2 regions of the Laceyella putida genome follow, and region 2 is predicted to be linked to the other one. Evidence: a T-box and tRNA genes for the amino acid it is inferred to sense, from the RefSeq annotation. Region 2 holds a T-box; the other holds one or more tRNA genes.
The links. A T-box is a leader RNA that pairs with one kind of tRNA and senses whether it is charged. The one in region 2 lies ahead of pheS (phenylalanine--tRNA ligase subunit alpha), so its partner is inferred to be a tRNA-Phe.

Region 1 (4,795 bases), on a different contig from region 2:
AATTCTTTGCGGAGTTTCCATATGGTGTCTTTGATAAATTTAACACATGTGCCCTTAGCTCAGCTGGATAGAGCGTTTGACTACGGATCAAAAGGTCGGGAGTTCGAATCTTCCAGGGCACGCCACTTTTGTCTAGTGACGATGGCGGAGGGGATCCACCCGTTCCCATACCGAACACGGAAGTTAAGCCCTCCAGCGCCGATGGTACTTGGGCCTAAGCCCCGGGAGAGTAGGTCGTTGCTAGGCAATGGAAAGCCGGTATCCAAAGGATATCGGCTTTTTTTGTATAAATGCATCGGGTGTTAACCTATAAGTGAAAACCAAAAAAAGGGATTTAAAAGACGGGTTTATTACGAATAAAAAGATAGACAACAAATTTTTCATATATTCTTACGGGAGGGGATGTCATGGTAAAAAAGGGATAAGCATCTTCGTTGCGTTGGCCCTGGCATTTTGTCCGTTGACCTTTTCAGCAGTTGATGCGAAGGGGGACACTACAAACAAAAAGAGCAACATGATGCAAGAAAGCAAAAGGAGGGTGGAGACGAAGATACAGCACATCCTTGAACGGATCAAAGAGCAAGAGAAATCCGTTAGCAAGGCAAATGAGGCACAAGTGGTTGAAGTGTTGCATTACAATGGAATGGTTGATCATTATACCACGCATGTTTATCGTTTTTCTGTCAAGGAGCCAGGAGAACTCACGACGCAAATGAACCATATAGGTGTCTTTGCCACATTGTATGATAAGGACTTCAATAAACATTCCTTGTGGGGTTATTTACCTGTGGGCGAATATACCCTAGTTGTAACCAAGAATTTTACTGAGCCTGATGAGGAACTGGATTATGAAGTGAACATTTCCGGGGCATTATTTACGGCATTTTCTACAGATGAACCCACTTTGGATGTTACGGGTTTCCCATCGCATAACCCTCGCTTATCCAGAATGAACCCGGAAATCGCATTGGAAGGAACGACCGATGCTGATCAAGTGTTTGTGGAACAAAATCATACAGATATCATTGATTTGACCAGTCCTACTTTTAGAAAGTGGGTGTCAGTAGAACCGGCCGTAAATCGATTTGATTTCTATGCCTCCTCTTCCGCAAGCAAAAACTGGGTAGTTGCGACTTATTTCCCTGTTTGGCCAGGAGTGGAGCGGCTTGATGGAAAAGATCGTTATGAAGTGTCTACCCGAGTCAGCTGGGAATTAAAAAGATATCTTGGAGAACGGTTGGATACGATTGTGCTGGCCCGTGGGGACGTGTTCAGTGACGCATTGTCAGCTTCGTCACTGCATTGGCATCTGGACTATCCCTATGTCGCTGAACATCCTTACTTGGGAACACATCCCGTTTTACTAACTACACCCAGCGCTTTGCCAGAGTCGGTCAAAACCCATATTAAAATCCTGGCGCCGCGCAAGGCCATTATTCTCGGGGGAACCGATTCAGTCTCCACCCATATCGTATTTCAGCTGAAAAAGCTAGGCGTTTCCGAAGTGGTGCGCTTGGATGGGAAAGATCGTTTTGAGGTATCAGCCAAGGCCGCTCTCCAATCGCTCAGTGGCGCCGGATCGGCGACAGCCTATGTGACCAATGGACTGATTTATTCGGATGCATTGTCTGCGTCGGGATATGCGGGTGCGGGCAAACCCTTACTGCTTGTTCAAAAAGATCGAATTCCCGAAACCGTGGCCAATGTTGTCAAAAATCGGGTTATCAATGAGTTTGTCATTGTAGGTGGACCTTCCTCTGTCTCGGATGGCGTGATAGCGCAAATCAAGAAGTTGAATCCGTCCGCTTCAGTGCTACGCATCGGCGGGGCCAATCGGTTTGAAGTATCCACAAACATGGCGAAATATCATTTCAACAATAAAAAGATATCGAATATCAAACTGGCGCGCGGGGATGTTTTTGCCGATGCCTTGACAAGCAGTTCGCTGGCCGGCTACGAGCATGGACCCATCTTATTGACCATGCCAAGTAAATTGGATATATCCGTTAAAAATTTTATCAGTTCCCATTGGTATGAGTTGGATTATGTTCATATTTTGGGGGGAACTGATTCTGTATCAAGTGAAATAGAACACTTTATAGACGGATTGATCAGAGACTAGCATTTAACTGCTCGTGGGCGTTGCACGAGCAGTTTATTATTTTTTAGCAAGAAAATACAATATTCACTATTATAAAACTTATATCAATCTACTTGTCATCCTAGTTGATCCATGCTAATATAACAGAGTCGCCGCTGGTCGAGAGAATAATTTCCAGCGGAGGAAATAGATGGAAACTTGGCCCGTTGGTGAAGCGGTTTAACACACTAGCCTTTCACGCTAGCATGCAGGGGTTCGAATCCCCTACGGGTCACCAACATGGACGGTTAGCTCAGCTGGGAGAGCATCTGCCTTACAAGCAGAGGGTCGGCGGTTCGATCCCGTCACCGTCCACCATGGGGAGCTGTGGTGTAGAGGCCTAACATGCCTGCCTGTCACGCAGGAGATCGCGGGTTCGAATCCCGTCAGCTCCGCCATTTATCTTGGCGGCCGTGGCGAAGTGGTTAACGCACCGGATTGTGGCTCCGGCATTCATGGGTTCGATTCCCATCGGTCGCCCCACTTCACCTTTTAATAATGAGATTGGCTCGGTAGCTCAGTCGGTAGAGCAGAGGACTGAAAATCCTCGTGTCGGCGGTTCGATTCCGTCCCGAGCCACCATTTTTGATTTATGGAGAGATGTCCGAGCTGGCCGAAGGAGCACGATTGGAAATCGTGTAGGCGGGCAAAACTCGCCTCGAGGGTTCGAATCCCTCTCTCTCCGCCAACAACAGATAACCATCTTGGTAACGGAAGCGAAAGCGAAGTTGCTAAGATGGTTTTTGTTTTGTATTTCGAAATAAATGAGTCAACCTCAACAGGGAAATGTTATAATTTTGGTATAAATTGCTTTTTGGTTTGATCTTCATAGATGACAACTAATCAATCAGGTTCCGTTCAGCTGATATCTAAACTATTTAGATAAATATATTTAGTTAAGAGGTGGGAGCGTGAAAAGCGATCGCAAAAAAGTGACTATGGCTATGTTGATTGCTACATTTTTGGCGGCGATTGAGGTGACGATTGTCAGTACAGCGATGCCCCGCATTGTGAGCGAATTGGGGGGAATCCAGTATATCAGCTGGGTCTTTGCTGTCTATCTTCTCACCTCCACGGTCGCTACCCCAATCTTTGGCAAGTTGGCCGATCTTTATGGTAGGAAACGCATTTTTCATGTGGGAGCGGCCATCTTTCTCGCTGGCTCGATGTTGTCGGGATTATCACAGACCATGAGCCAGCTCATCTGCTTCCGCGCGCTGCAAGGGATTGGCTCGGGCGCGATTATGCCGGTGACGTTTACGATTATCGGCGATATTTATCCTTATGAAGAGCGCGCTAAAGTGCAAGGCTGGTTTAGTTCGGTGTGGGGGCTTTCAGGACTCGTGGGGCCTCTTGTCGGGGGATTCTTGGTTGATTTTGTGTCTTGGCGCTGGATATTTTATCTCAATCTGCCATTTGGGATTGTATCCATCATCCTGGTGTCGCTGTTTCTGAAAGAAGGAGGGGAAACGGAGCGACGTCAGATTGATTATTGGGGCGCATTGACGTCTACATTGGGAATTTCCGCTTTATTGCTAGCTCTCAATACGGGGGGCGTGGTCTATCCCTGGGCTTCTGCCCCCATCATTGGCTTGTTTTTGGTGGCGGTTTTGCTGATTGGGTTGTTTTTGTATATTGAGGCAAATGTGTCTGAGCCTATGTTGCCATTGAGCTTATTTAAAATTCCCGCGATTGCGGCCTCCAATATAGCGGGTTTCTTTGTCTCATCCGTTCTTATCGCCCTGACGGTATATTTACCGCTCTGGGTGCAAGGGGTTCATGGGCAGGGGGCTACGGGATCTGGGCTTACTCTTCTCCCCATGTCGCTAGGCTGGCCGGTGGGAGCGGTCATCGGAGGCAGGCTCATGCTTAGAATCGGTCCACGCCGCACAGTCATGGCCGGCCTACTGTTGATTATTTTTGGGACCATATGGTTGACGATGGCAGATGCCTCAACACCGGAATGGGTTCTTGCGGCAATCATGTTGGTTGAAGGGTTTGGTTTCGGCTTTTCCATGACGGTGTTTACGGTGATTGTGCAATCTTCGGTCGGATGGCACCAGCGTGGCACGGCTACAGCGGTGAACACCTTATTGAGATCGCTTGGTCAGACGGTCGGGGTTGCCGTATTTGGCACGATGTTTAATCGATATATGATTCGTTATATGGAGAGACAGTCCGCTGCGGTTCAGGTGGATATTGACCAACTGAACCAATTGCTGGAACAACATGAGACACTATCGGTTTCCCCAGATATGGTTCAGCTGTTAAAAGGCGCCCTCGTGTTTGGATTGCACCATATTTATCTCATTTTATTGGGGATTGCATTGTTCAGCTTTATCTTTGTGTTTTGGTTTCCCAATCACAAACCTCAGACAAACCATGTGGGAAGTGCGGTGAAAGAAACGCCGTAAGGGTAGAAACTACAAACATGATTCCCAGCGAACAGGCCTTAGAAGGCAAACCGTCTCGTTGGGATTTTCTTTTTCTGTGCTATGCTGATTGAAGAGGGATAATGAAATAGATTTTTTAATAAAAGTATTGACTTGGAGCATGGGAAGATGATAAGATCATATTTGTCGCCGCGAGAGCGACACTAAAGAATGAAGTGTTCCTTGAAAACTAAAGAGTGAACGTGACCTGTCAATTCGATGT
Region 2 (9,353 bases):
TATGTCCCGGGCTCGCTTTGCCGGTCAAATTATACTGTTGTCCATAGATCTCAACACTCAGTTTATTTTTCATCTTACCGCCTCCTTCACGGAAGGTGAAGGTTCTCAGCTAGATGGTGCATACAGGCCGATTACCGCCTTACTGTTAACGCAATTTGGCGCCAAATGCCTCCGCAAGATGGTTGACTACACGCGCATGCACTTCAGAAACTTCCTCATCTGTCAAGGTGCGATCCGCTGCGCGATAAGCTAACGAGAATGCGACGTTTTTCTTGCCCGCGCCAATCTGTTCTCCCGCAAAAACGTCAAACAGTGCCACAGACTCAATCAATTCTCCACCCGCTTGCCAAATTCCTGCTTCCAATAAACCGACTGGCGTCTCTTCATCGACAATCACGGCCAAGTCACGCGTAACCGCTGGAACACGCGGAATCGGCTGATACACCAATGGGCCCTCTATGGCCGCGATCAGTTTTTCCGCATCGACTTGGAACGCGACGGGGCGAAGCAAATCATATTTCTTCGCCAATGTTGGATGGAGTTCACCAAGCAAGCCGACAAACTCTCCGTTAATCAATATCTGAGCGGTGCGACCAGGGTGGAAACCATGTGGAGCAACAGCCTGATATTCCACGTCAAAGACGCCCAAGCGCGTGAACAGCGCTTCTAATACCCCTTTGGCCGTGTAGAAATCACCGGCTGGCAATGCCTCCCCTTTCCAGATGCTGGTGTGTTGTTTTCCCGTCAATAACCCGGCCAGGACTAACCGCTCTTCTGGCAAAACTTGCCCTTCCGCCGTGTTAGGCAGATACACCCGAGCCAATTCAAAGATCTGCACGCGTTCATTCCCATGGCGCTGGTTATACGCAGCCGTTTCAATCAAATGCGGAAGCAGGTTGGTGCGCAACACGGCGTGTTCGTTGCTCATCGGCATGGCCAGCGGAATATGGGTTTCCACAGTGTACAGGGAAGCCACTTCTTGTTCCAGCGCTTGGGAAGTTAAGCTATATGTCAACACCTCAGAGAGTCCCAAGTCCCTTAAGGTATGACGAATCACCCGACGCACCTTCTGCTCCTCAGTCAACCCACCCGGTGGTTGCTGGCCCCATGGCAACGTGGTGGGAATGCGGTCATAACCATACAGCCGCGCCACTTCTTCGATCAAATCCACTTCAATCGTGATATCGGGGCGTCTGGTCGGGACTTGCACAGCATAGCCCCCTTCAGTGGTTTCGATCGGGAACCGCAAACGACGGAAGATATCCACCACTTCTTCCTGGCTTAACTGTACACCCAAGAGATTCACCAATCGTTCGTGGCGCAGGTCGATGACGATATCTTCGACATCGCCCGCTTTTTTCACTAATGGCTCAGAAGCTACGGCGCCACCGGCGATTTGACAGAGCAATTGCACAGCCCGGGCTAATGCCGGCAAAATACCTTCCGGATCCACCCCTTTTTCAAACCGCGCGCTCGCGTCGGAACGCAAGCCCAGTTTGCGAGACGTTTGCCGTACCACTTGTGGATCAAAGAAAGCGGCTTCCAACAAAATCGTCACCGTCTGATCCGTCACCTCGGAAGATTCCCCACCCATGACCCCCGCCAAAGCCAAGGGTTTTTCTCCGTCGGTAATCAGCAACATCTCTTGGTCACATGTGCGGGGAACACTGTCCAGGGTCACGATCTGTTCGCCAGCCAAAGCGCGGCGGACGACGATTTGCCCCTCTTGAACCTGGTTGTAATCAAAGGCATGCAATGGTTGACCGGTCTCGAGCATGACGTAGTTCGTAATGTCAACAATATTGTTGATTGGACGAATCCCCGCCGAGATCAAGCGGTTTTGCATCCATTGGGGAGAAGGCCCCACTTTGAGGTCATGCACCACTTGGGCCGCATAAAAAGGGCAATCTTCTTCAGATTCGATGTAAATATTGAGCGGCGCCTCATATTGCGGAGGGAGCTGTTGCATCATGGGCAAACGCAACTCACGGTCAAAAATCGCCGCCACTTCATAAGCCACCCCGATCATTCCCAAACAATCGGAACGGTTCGGCGTTAATTGCAATTCAATCACTTGGTCATTCATGCTTAAGTATTCTTTAATGTCGGTGCCGATCGGCGCATCTGCCTCCAGCACCAAAATGCCTTCGGTCTGCTCTTTCATCAGCACCTTTTCCGGGAAACCCAACTCTTGGGCGGAACAAATCATCCCGTTCGATTCCACCCCGCGCAATTGGGCTTTTTTAATATGCAGGCCACCCGGCAGTTTGGCCCCAACCAAAGCGACAGGCACCCGTTGCCCAGCCGCCACGTTTTTCGCGCCGCATACAATTTGCAACACTTGCCCTTTCCCTACGTTTACCAAGCAGACATTCAGACGGTCCGCTTCAGGATGGCGCTCAACCGACATCACTTCCCCAATCACAACACCGGACACCCCGGGATCACGGGTGTAAATCACTTCTACTTCAATACCCGTCCGATTTAACTCTTCAGCAATATCTTCAGGAGAAATCCCTTCTAAATCCACATATTGAGATAACCATTCGTAAGATACTAACATATGATTTCACTCCTCACTCAGAACGGAATTGGCGCAAGAAACGCAGGTCATTATTGTAAAAATGACGAATGTCATCAATGTCATATTTCAGCATCGCGATCCGCTCCACCCCGATTCCGAAAGCGAAGCCAGAATAGCGCTCCGGATTGTAGCCCGCTTTTTCCAAGACGCGAGGATGAACCATGCCGGCTCCCAGAATCTCCACCCAGCCTTTTTCGGGATGGTAGATGTCCACCTCTACGCTTGGCTCGGTAAATGGGAAATAGCTTGGGCGTAAGCGCATCTCCGTCCCTTCGCCAAACATTTTCTCAATCAGCGCCAACAGGACACCGTTCAATTCACTCATCGACACGCCGCGATCCACGACCAAACCTTCCACTTGCGTAAATTGGTGAGAATGCGTCGCATCATCGTCATCGCGTCGATATACCTTTCCTGGACAAATGATCCGTACGGGCACATGTCCTTCTTTTTTTTCCAAGGTGCGCACTTGCACTGAAGAGGTGTGCGTGCGCAACAATGTCTCCGGCGTGATGTAGAACGAATCTTGCATATCGCGCGCCGGATGCTCTTTGGGCAAGTTTAACGCTTCAAAGTTATATTTATCCGTCTCCACTTCAGGACCTTCAGCAATCTCAAAACCCATTCCGATAAAAACGTCTTCCATCTGTTCAATCACCAGATTCAGCGGATGAACCGAACCCACTTTGATCGGGGCTCCAGGCAACGTGACATCAATCGTTTCATCAGCCAATTGCTGATTCAGCACAGCTTCTTCAAACGCCTCTTCTTTCTCGGCAATCAACGTTTCCAGTTGGGCACGAATCTCATTTGCCAAGGCACCGATCACCGGGCGCTCTTCCGGTGGCAAACTTCCCATACCGCGCAGCACACTGGTCAATTCGCCCTTTTTCCCTAAGTATTTGACTTTAAGCTCCCGTAACGCGTCCAAACTCTCTGCATTGGCAATCGCAATTGCCGCTTCATCTTGCAAGCTCGCTAAACGTTCGCGCATTATCGAAACTCCCTTCTTCTTATAAAAATAAAAAAATCCCACGCCCAAAGGGACGAGAGATTCGCGGTACCACCCTTTTTGAAAAGAAGACAGACTTCCCCCTCTTTTCCACTTCACAGAGATAACGGCCAAACCGGTTCCCCCTACTCACCTTGTTTTCAGGGGACAGCTCCAGAGCGAACTTCAGCAGCCTATTCCTTAGAGACGCTTCCAGTCACGGCATCTCCTCCCTGAAAGGTTACACTGCTTACTCTTCTCTGTCATCGCTTTTGACATCCAAAACCATTGTCAGATTAAATTATTTAATATTATAAGCCAAGCCAAAGTCAACCTGCAACTGTTACCTTCCCTGAAATTGTTGGCGAATTCGCTCATACATCAAAATAGCGCTGGTTATGGAAACATTCAATGATTCTGTCTCTCCCGGCATGGGAATTTTGATGGCCGCATCCACGTGCGCGAGGTGCTTTTCATCCACACCTCTGCCTTCATTGCCCAACAGGAGCGCCACTCTCGATGGATATGGATAATCAAAATGATATGCACCGGCATGCGGAGAGGTGTTTACGATGGTCACCCCATGCGCTTGCAAAAGGGGAATCGCCTCTGCCAAATCCATTTGAATGAGCGGCACACGAAAAATCGCGCCCATGGCCGCGCGCACCACTTTGGCATTAAACGGGTCCACCGTCCCTTTCCCCAACAGGATTCCATCGACTCCCGCCGCTTGGGCGGTCCGTATCATCGTCCCGAGATTGCCGGGATCTTGAATCGCATCGAGTAATAGATACGTCAAATCCCCTTCTTTTTCCAACCAAGCTTCCCGCGGCCAGACCGGTATCGAAATGACCGCCGCCACTCCTTGCGGCGTTTCTGTGTCCACCAAGGCATCAAAGATGGCGGGGGCCAACTCATATACCACCACATCCATCGGCAACCGTCCCTCAATCCGCCGCCAAGCGTCAGCTTTCTCACTGTTGACCAATATCGCCTCAAACCTTACAGAAGCGGTATGGGCTTCCAATAACAGATGCTCTCCCTCAATCAACAACGCTTGTTCCTGCAACCGTCCTTTTTTGCTATGCAACTTCTTCCAGCGTTTCACTTGTTCATTTTGGGGCGAAGTAATCAAAACACGTCTATTCATTGCCATCCGTCTTTTCTTGCAGTTTTTTCAAGTCTTTGTTGTGGCCGATCACAACCAAGGTATCACCTTTATGTATCACATCCGTGGCCGCTGGAGCGATATTGAACTTGGCCCCATTTTTGATCGCCATCACATTGCAGCCAAACCGAGCCCGAATATCCAATTCTTGCAACGTTTTTCCATCAAAGAATTCGCTGGCAATCACCTCAATGATGCTGTAGTCCTCCGACAACTCAATATACTCCAAGATGTTGGGGGAGATTAAGCTATGAACCACGCGTACGCCCATATCCCGTTCAGGGAAGACGACGCGATCGGCGCCCAGCTTGTTCAGCACCTTGCCTTGCATCTCATTGACGGCCTTCACCACGACTTTCGGGCATCCGATTTCTTTAAGCACCAGTGTTGTCAAAATACTCGCTTGAATATCGTTGCCAATCGCAACCACGACGACATCAAAATTGCGTATGCCGAGCGATTTCAACGCATTTTCATCCGTCGTATCCGCTTCCACTGCGTGCGTTAACACTTGCGACATATCTTGTACACGCTGGGGGTCTTTATCGATGGCCAACACTTCATATCCCATCGTGTGGAGCGTTTGCGCCACGCTTCCGCCAAATCGGCCCAGTCCAATAATTGCAAACGTTTTACTCACTTACTTTTCACCTCCGCGCTCATTTACAAATTAGCTTACCCAAAATGGTTTGGGATAAAGTTATTTTTTCCGTACAGACTTATGGATAAAGGAGGGTTTCAGGAATGAACTTTAACATTCGCGGTGCAGTAATACACAACATTCATACCATGAATCCGCAGGAACTGCAAGAATTAGTGGTTGACTCCATCCGGCAGGGGGAAGAAAAATTGTTGCCCGGATTGGGGGTCCTGTTTGAGGTCATCTGGCAAAACAGCTCCACCGAAGAGCGGAATCACATGATTGAGACCTTACACCAATCCCTCGTCAAACAGCCGGGCTAACAAGAACAAGCCTGTTCTTCCATGATGAACAGGCTTGCCTTCTTTTACCCATATTTGATTAAAAGAACCCTCCATCGGGGAAGCCAAAACCACCGCCAAAGCCGAAGAAACCCCAGAAGCAGAAGAAGGCGATAATCAGGATGACGAGGATGGCAATGGCAATAGCGACCCCAATGCCTCCAAATCCCCCAAACCCACCAATACCGCTTGTCTTGATAGGCCCTGTTTTCATCAAGTCTACTCCCTTTCCCTTCGTTGTGACATTACAATACATAATCTATGTATCTCCTGCCACAACAGGCTCCGGCAAATGCCAAGGGAAAAGTGCCCGTTTATTCAATCAGCTTGGGCTTCGCCCGTTTCTTTGCGGGCAAATGAGAGAAAGACGATGATGAGGATAAAAGCAACCAAGGCCAAAAAGGGAATCGTGATGAACCCAAACCAGTCGATATGGGTTTGCGCGCAAGGCACGCCGACGCGGCAAGGCAGGAGTTCGGCAAAGCCCGGCACTTTTTGTTCCAGATAATGCCACAGCGAAACGCAGCTCCCCAGCACTGACATGGGTAGCACATAAGGGATGATATGACGATCATTGCGATAGGAAGCAATCCCGAGCAAAATCACTTGCGGATACATCAGGATACGCTGATACCAACAAAGTGTGCATGGGATAAAGCCCAACACTTCACTGAAAAACAGGCTCCCCCCTGTGGCGGCAAGCGAAACAACCCAGGCAAAATACAGGCCGTATGTAGATAAGATTCGCCTCATCGTAGTTTAAAATTCCTCTCCTATTTTTTCTTCAACTCCGCATCGATCGCTTTTTTCAACGCTTCATAGTCCATGCCGTTCTCTAATTTGGTGCCATTGACAAATATGGCGGGAACTCCGTCCACTTTATAGTTTTGGGCCAGCTTGTTATCAGCGAGCACTTCTTTTTCGTAGGCTTTGCCCAGCAGGTCTTTGCTCAATTGCTCGGCATTCACTTCCGGAATGTTCTTCTTGGTCAGGTCAACCAAAAATTCGGGTGTCGCCCATTTTTCTGATTCTTTGCCTTGATGCGTGTAAATCGCGTCATAGAACTTCCAGAAGGCTTCCGGATTCTGCTTGAAAATCGATTCACCCGCAATCCCGGCGGTCACCGAGTCTTCACCCAAAAACTGATAGTTGATAAAGGTCATTTGCACTTTACCCGTATCGATATAATCTTTTTTCAATTGAGGATAAATCATATCATGAAACGCCTTACAGGTTGGACACTTAAAGTCGCCAAATTCAACCAGTTTGACTGGAGCATTCGCGTTTCCGATGCTGGGTTGCCCTTCGTAATTGATATTCACCTTTGCCCCTGCTTGTTCTCCGCTTTGCGCCACAGATTGCAGCACGGCAAATATACCCAAGCCCAAAAAGACAAGCAAAACCGTAACCATGGTGATTGTGCTCATCTGATCAGATAGCTTTTTCTTCTTGTGTTTGTTGGCCATTTTTCACACTCCTTCTTTTAAATGTTACAATAAAAGCATGCAAATTTCTATATCCTCGATTCGTTTATTTTTTATAAAATTAGATTATTCTCAATTTAATTCAAGCAAATGATTTCTGATAGAATATTATAGTATAAATTAATGACATCGGGTGTCGACTAAGAGAAAGATAGGTGAACGAACATGACCCAACTGGCACGGGCCCTGACGATCGCTGGCTCAGACAGTGGCGGGGGCGCTGGAATTCAAGCGGATCTAAAAACATTTCAAGAACTTCAAGTTTATGGCATGACCGCGATCACTGCCGTAACGGCACAGAATACGCTGGGGGTGTTTGATGTCCAAACCCTCCCGCTCGCCTCAATCGCCAAGCAAATCGACGCCGTCGTGACGGATATCGGCGTCCATGCGACCAAAACCGGCATGTTGGCCAACGCGGAGATCACAGCGTTGGTCGCTCGCAAAGTAAAAGAACACCAATTGTTTCCATTGGTCATTGATCCAGTCATGGTGTCAACGAGCGGGCATTTGTTATTGGACCAATCTGCCAAAAAGCAATACATAGAAGAGCTGATTCCCCTTGCCACGGTGATTACCCCTAACATCGCGGAAGCGGAGGCTTTAACGGAAACCTCACTCGACCATCTGGATGCGCGCAAAAAAGCGGCCCAATCCTTGCATGCTCTCGGCGCCCGCTCGGTGGTGATCAAAGGAGGACATTTGGAGGGGGAGGAAGCCATCGATCTCTTTTATGATGGAAAAGAATTTTGCTTCCTTCGCGCCCCTCGGGTGAATACCCCCCATACCCATGGAACGGGATGCACATTTTCCGCGGCGATTGCCGCCTATCTGGCCCGTGGCGTTACCCTTGCCAAAGCCGTGAGCCAAGCCAAGCGGTTCATTGCCGCGGCGATTGCCCACTCATTGCCATTGGGGCGCGGACACGGACCAACCAATCATTGGGCGCATCGTCAAGGAGGTGAGCCTGATGCCGATTAAACCGCAAGACTTGCGATTATATCTGGTCATGGGGAGCCAAGATTGCCCACACCATGATCCCGCTGAAGTTTTGCGGGCCGCCATCGCCGGCGGAATTACCATGTTTCAATTTCGCGAGAAACATTCCGTGCTCAACTTGAGCGAAACCGTGCAATTGGGCAAAACCCTGCGCAGCCTTTGTCGCTCGCACCGGATTCCATTCCTGGTGAATGACCGGGTTGATCTGGCCATGATTCTTGAAGCGGACGGAGTCCATCTGGGCCAAGACGACCTGCCCGTTCCCGAGGTAAGGCGCATCCTTCCACCGTCCAGCTTGGTTGGCGTTTCGGCCCGCAACATCGCCGAAGCAAAACAAGCGATGCAAGAGGGGGCCGATTATCTCGGCGTTGGACCGATGTTTGCCACCACAAGTAAGCCAGACGCGCGGAAACCGATTGGCCCCAGCGCCCTTGCCGAAATCCGTCAAGCGATCGGAACCTTTCCCATCGTCGGCATTGGCGGGATTACTTGCCAAAATGGCGCGGCAGTATTTCAAGCCGGCGCCGATGGGATCGCCGTCATCTCCGCAATTACCCGAGCCGACTCCCCTGAGCTTTCTGCCCGGCAATTGAGGGAGCTGTAATCCCGGTTCCAATGCCCCGCATCAAGTCCGCCTCCTTATCAAGATGGAAGGGGCGGGCATAAATATTTCATTCTCTTTTTTCTCTAAATTAGGAATATTCAATTTACATTGGAAGAATAATATAATAAAATATAATGGAATGATGAGAATCACCTCTTGTCATTCCATTTCGCATTGGAGGTGAACCGGATGAACAAGCTCTTCGTTCCTCGCACTTCCAAATGTAGCAAATGTGGTACCCCTGATTGCAAATGCCCGGATTGCGATTGCAAGAAGTGACATGAACACCAAACGTAATCCACAAAACCAGTCGGCCAGACTGGTTTTTTCTTTTTTACAGGCAAACCGGATGCTTCCAAACCCGAAGCGATCATCGCGACGGTGCGCAAAACGGCTTCACGGCAAACCTATCTGGACCGCACAGCCAAAGACTCTTCATTTACCTATGCCGTCAGCTCAGTGAATCGTTTGCATCAGGAAAGCAAGTTCCGTCCAAAAATAATTCACATTCCCTATTATCTTCTGCCAGTAAGCAGGAGTTT

Region 1: it encodes a tRNA-Phe, which carries the amino acid that the T-box ahead of pheS (phenylalanine--tRNA ligase subunit alpha) is inferred to sense. The anticodon was not compared.

The regions. Positions count from the first base shown of each region.
Region 1 is NZ_JBHTBW010000056.1:13-4,807, reverse strand. Features, by position in the region: tRNA gene ACFQNG_RS15990 (tRNA-Arg) at 49-125, shown strand; rRNA gene rrf (5S ribosomal RNA) at 132-246, shown strand; gene ACFQNG_RS15980 (cell wall-binding repeat-containing protein) at 539-2,122, shown strand; tRNA gene ACFQNG_RS15975 (tRNA-Glu) at 2,302-2,378, shown strand; tRNA gene ACFQNG_RS15970 (tRNA-Val) at 2,383-2,458, shown strand; tRNA gene ACFQNG_RS15965 (tRNA-Asp) at 2,462-2,538, shown strand; tRNA gene ACFQNG_RS15960 (tRNA-His) at 2,548-2,623, shown strand; tRNA gene ACFQNG_RS15955 (tRNA-Phe) at 2,647-2,722, shown strand; tRNA gene ACFQNG_RS15950 (tRNA-Ser) at 2,735-2,828, shown strand; gene ACFQNG_RS15945 (MDR family MFS transporter) at 3,052-4,554, shown strand.
Region 2 is NZ_JBHTBW010000062.1:101,280-110,632, reverse strand. Features, by position in the region: gene zapA (cell division protein ZapA) at 1-73, opposite strand, end outside; gene pheT (phenylalanine--tRNA ligase subunit beta) at 146-2,563, opposite strand; gene pheS (phenylalanine--tRNA ligase subunit alpha) at 2,577-3,578, opposite strand; T-box leader at 3,624-3,851, opposite strand; gene ACFQNG_RS17595 (TrmH family RNA methyltransferase) at 3,919-4,725, opposite strand; gene ACFQNG_RS17590 (potassium channel family protein) at 4,718-5,383, opposite strand; gene sspI (small acid-soluble spore protein SspI) at 5,488-5,706, shown strand; gene ACFQNG_RS17580 (sporulation protein YjcZ) at 5,765-5,938, opposite strand; gene ACFQNG_RS17575 (disulfide oxidoreductase) at 6,043-6,477, opposite strand; gene ACFQNG_RS17570 (DsbA family protein) at 6,498-7,190, opposite strand; gene thiD (bifunctional hydroxymethylpyrimidine kinase/phosphomethylpyrimidine kinase) at 7,374-8,189, shown strand; gene thiE (thiamine phosphate synthase) at 8,179-8,811, shown strand.